DNA from 2 places in the Rhizobium sp. 2YAF20 genome. Region 1 is predicted to be linked to the other one. Evidence: predicted binding sites of a transcription regulator. Region 1 holds the regulator's gene; the other holds the start of a gene.
The links. The regulator PhoB, encoded in region 1, activates phosphate uptake and scavenging genes when phosphate is short. The targets are predictions, from matches to a motif close to TGTCATNNANCTGTCAT.
Positions count from the first base shown of each region.

Region 1 (2,200 bases):
GCCGGAACGCGGTTATTGGCAAGGTGCATCGCCTTAACTTGCCAGGCCGAGCCAAGTCGGGCGGCTCTGCAACCTCTGCTCGAGCGCCGAAGCGAAATGTCACGCCCCCCCGGTCCTCGAACTTCGGTTCCCGCGGGGTTACGACCCGCACGGTCGCGCGCCAGCAGGGCTCGGCGATGCTCAAGGAAGAAGTCGACGTCGACGCAGCTCCGGAAGTCTCATATCGCCCGGCTTCCAATGTTGTCGTTCCGATCTCGATGCGTCTCGGTCTGACGGAATTGACGGAGCGTACCTGCAAATGGCCGGTCGGCGACCCGCTGAAGGACGATTTTCACTTCTGCGGCCATGAATCGCCCGATGCTTCGCCCTATTGCAGCTATCATCAGAAGATGGCTTACCAGCCCGTTCACGAGCGACGCAGGGCGGCTCGCTAACAGCTTTGCGCGCATCAATGAAAAACGGGCCGCGAGGCCCGTTTTCCGTTTCAACTTTCGTCACCTGAACATCAGGCTTCCATCGAATAGCCCGCACCACGAACGGTGCGGATGACGTCCTGCATGTTGGAGAAGTTGAGCGCCTTGCGCAGGCGGCCGACATGTACATCGACGGTGCGTTCGTCGACATAGATGTCATGTCCCCAGACGCCGTCGAGCAGCTGCGAGCGCGAGAAGACGCGGCCCGGCGAGGACATCAGGAATTCCAGCAGGCGGAACTCCGTCGGCCCGAGGCGAACCTCGCGGCTCTTGCGGTGCACGCGATGCGTTTCCCGATCGAGCTCGATGTCTCCGCATTTCAGCAAGGAAGACAGGACCTCTGGACGGGCGCGGCGCAGCATCGCCTTGACACGCGCCATCAGTTCCGGAGTCGAGAAAGGCTTTACGACATAGTCGTCGGCGCCCGTAGACAGGCCACGCACGCGTTCGCTCTCCTCGCCACGAGCGGTCAGCATGATGATCGGCAGGCGCTCCGTGTCCGGCCGCATGCGCAGCCGGCGGCAGAGCTCGATGCCGGACACGCCGGGCAGCATCCAGTCGAGGATCAGAAGATCGGGGGTGCGCTCCTGAAGACGAAGCTCGGCCTCATCTCCCCGCAGGATCGTATCGACCTCGAAGCCTTCGGCCTCGAGATTGTAGCGCAGCAGCACGCTGAGCGCTTCCTCATCTTCTACAACGGCAACTCTTGGAACCATGCTGTTCTGGTCTCCTTCAAAGGCGCAAGCGCTATTCCGTTACCGCGCCAACGGTGTTGGCGGTATCGTCCTTGGGGCGTTCGCCTTCCGGCTGTGCGCCGGTCGCCATGTAGTAGATCGTCTCGGCGATGTTGGTGGCGTGGTCGCCGATGCGCTCGATATTCTTGGCGCAGAAAAGGAGATGGGTGCAGGTGGTGATATTGCGTGGGTCTTCCATCATGTAGGTCAACATCTCGCGGAACAGCGAGGTGTACATCGCGTCGATTTCCTCGTCGCGCTCGCGGATGGCGACAGCCCGATCGGCCGAGCGCGTGGTATAGACGTCGAGCACTTCCTTGAGCTGGACGAGCGCCAGTTCGGAGAGATGCTCGATGCCGCGGCCGAGGCGGCGGGGAACGCCGGTGCCCTGGACTGCGATGACGCGCTTGGCAGTGTTCTTGCCAAGATCGCCGACACGCTCGAGGTCGGAAGCGATGCGGATGGAGCCCATGATTTCTCTAAGGTCCGCTGCCATCGGCTGGCGGCGTGCGATCGTCGTGATCGCCTTGTCGCCAACTTCGCGTTCGGCATGATCGAGAATGGTATCGTCGGAGATGACTTTCTGAGCCAGTGCGACATCGCCATTGACAAGGGCGCGGACGGAATCGCTGACCATCTGCTCGGCAAGGCCGCCCATTTCGGAGATGCGACGCGAAAGAAACTTCAGGTCGTCGTCATAGGCGGAAAAAATATGGGTCGAAGCCATGTTTCGGTCCTCAGTTGAAATGAGATGTCGGAGACAGTGTCAGCCCACGAGGGCCGTTATGCAATCCGGTGTGTGCGGCGAAGACATCCATGAAAATCTTCCAATCGGGCGTTCTGTAACGCGACGGCGACGACAGGCATCGCTTCATTCAGCGTCTTCTCTTAGCGGTCCAAGCATCGCCCTTTTATGTCAGGGGAGTGAAACAATTATGACAGTTCAACCTTTTGAAAATAATGGGAAAACTGCGGAGCTGAAACCGGATTAAA
Region 1 is NZ_JBFRFF010000005.1:180,632-182,831, reverse strand. It holds gene AB4Z52_RS10085 (GcrA family cell cycle regulator) at 1-434, shown strand, start outside; gene phoB (phosphate regulon transcriptional regulator PhoB) at 506-1,189, opposite strand; gene phoU (phosphate signaling complex protein PhoU) at 1,221-1,934, opposite strand; gene phoR (phosphate regulon sensor histidine kinase PhoR) at 2,196-2,200, opposite strand, start outside.

Region 2 (2,200 bases), on a different contig from region 1:
ATAGCAGCTCGCGATCGCCGGCTGGATGATCGGGTAGCAGATAAAACTCGATTAAAAAACGGCCCAATGCATAGACGCCCCAGGCAACGCACAGCCAGCCGCGCCAGTCCATCGGCAGATGGGGCGCCGTTTTCATGTACTGATAAAGTGCGATCAGGGCCAACACGGCGCCGGCATAGCGGTAGGCATAACTCTCAACCAGGGTGGCCGATGCCATGAGAAGCCAGAGGCAGCTCGTGACCGCAACCCACCCCGTTTCCGAGGATGACCGTGAGGCTGAAAGCCGGCTGACTGAATTCATCGCTTAACACCCTTGACCGTGGCCACTCTCGGGTCAGAGCGAATATTCGACCCTGACAACTGCGAATTATTGCAAATCTGTATCCCAGGATTATGAGCTCAGAATGAGCTTCCGACTTGCGATCTGTTGGCGGCCGCGGCGGAAAGACAAAAAATGCGCCGGGCCTGCTTCAGGCCCGGAGCATCTCGCTTTCGTCGTTGGTGTGGTTGGCGCCCTTATAGACTGAGGGCGGTCCGCAGCTCCGCTTTGGCCGCTTCATATTCGCTCTTGTAGTCGTCGTGGGTCGTTATCGTCTGTGCGATAACAGTGCCTGCGATGCGGCCGGCTTCGATATCAGACGCGTAGTGAATCCCGCCAACAAGACGATTGTGACCGTATTCCCAGGCGCGAGCCATGATCGGCGCCTTCTTTTCCGGCACCATGTTTGCAAGAACGATGCCCATCAAAGTTCCGACAGTCGTGTGGCCTGAAGGATATGCGCCGGACTTCGACAGCGGGACAATCGGCTTGACCAGATCGCTATAGAGATGCGGCCGAGGGCGCTTCCAGACATCCTTTGCCGGATCGACGACCGCACCTTCAGTTTCGACTATCCGGTCGAAAAAGGCGGAAAACTTCGGAAGGTTCTCCTTGGTGAATTTCGGGTTGTCGATGACATCGGCGAAGCGCCAGACATTTTCTTCAGCATCGGCGACTGCGCGAGCAGACATTTCAGGCGTACGCGTAACCTGAAGCGTGAGAATTTCCGCCAATTCGGCCTTCATCTGGGCCGAATCGTTGGCAGGCGGCGTTGGCAGGAGCGTGAGGAGATTGATTTCCTTGGCATCGGAGAATGGCTTTGCATCCTGGCCAGCAGCAGGAAGGGCAAAACCGATTGCGAGAATGACCGCGAATATCTTGATGAGATGGCGCATGTTTGGGGTCCTTCAACTCAGTGACCGCCGAACGTAGCAATCGATGGTCTTAACTTTGTGACAACGCATAGCCCACGACAACGAGGCGACAAGTTTCATGTCTTGACCGCGGGCAAAGCAAATCGCGGGGGACTTGCAGACAGAAGGCGACTTGCGTATTGGTTGCCATGAGTAATTCAGGCCTGTGTCAGCCTGGCCCCGTAGGCTCGTGTCGAAAAGGTTGCTTCGCAACCGGGCGGCGTTGTAGATAGGGGACCGGCGCCAATTGCCTGTGAAGCGAGATCGACAAGGTCATCATGGCATCAGTGGGGCGTACCATGCAGGCAAGTCAGCCGTCATTTCGAAAAGGCGGCACGGTCTTTTCAGTGGCACGTGTAGCCGCGATTGTGGCATTGTTTTCAATTGCCGCGACAACCGTCAGGGCCGACGACGCTTCCTCTCCGGCATCGGATAAGAAGAGTTCGTGGATCATAACATTGGGCGGCAGCGTCGAATATGGTCCGTCCTATGCCGGATCTAAACATTCCTCTTTCAGCGCCATGCCGTCCTTCGATTTTCGCCGGCTTGGCGAGCCGGCTGGCTACAGCGCGCCGGACGACGACATCGATTACACCCTCATCGATTTCAATGGCATCGAGATCGGTCCGGTGGTAGGTATCCGCGAAAGCCGCTCCGCCTCGGACGACCATCGCCTGTCCGGTCTTGAGAAGATCCATTGGGGCCTGGATGCGGGCGCCTTTGTCCAATATTGGCCAATTGAGGATCGGCTGAGGGTCCGCGTGGAAGCCCGCCAGGCGCTTCGCGCCGGCGATGGTCTCGTGGCTGACCTTTCGCTCGACTGGTTTCAGCCGGTTACCGATAGTCTCGTTCTATCTGCCGGGCCTCGACTATCCCTCGGAAACAATACCTACATGCGTCGCAACTTTGGAATTTCCCAAAGAGAGTCAGCCGCCAATGGCGTGCTGCCGGCGTTTGACGCACAAGG
Region 2 is NZ_JBFRFF010000046.1:15,433-17,632, reverse strand. It holds gene AB4Z52_RS31130 (O-antigen ligase family protein) at 1-301, opposite strand, end outside; gene AB4Z52_RS31125 (acid phosphatase) at 517-1,215, opposite strand; gene AB4Z52_RS31120 (MipA/OmpV family protein) at 1,512-2,200, shown strand, end outside.
Region 2: the regulator PhoB is predicted to act here: its motif matches at 1,290-1,306, upstream of AB4Z52_RS31125 (acid phosphatase).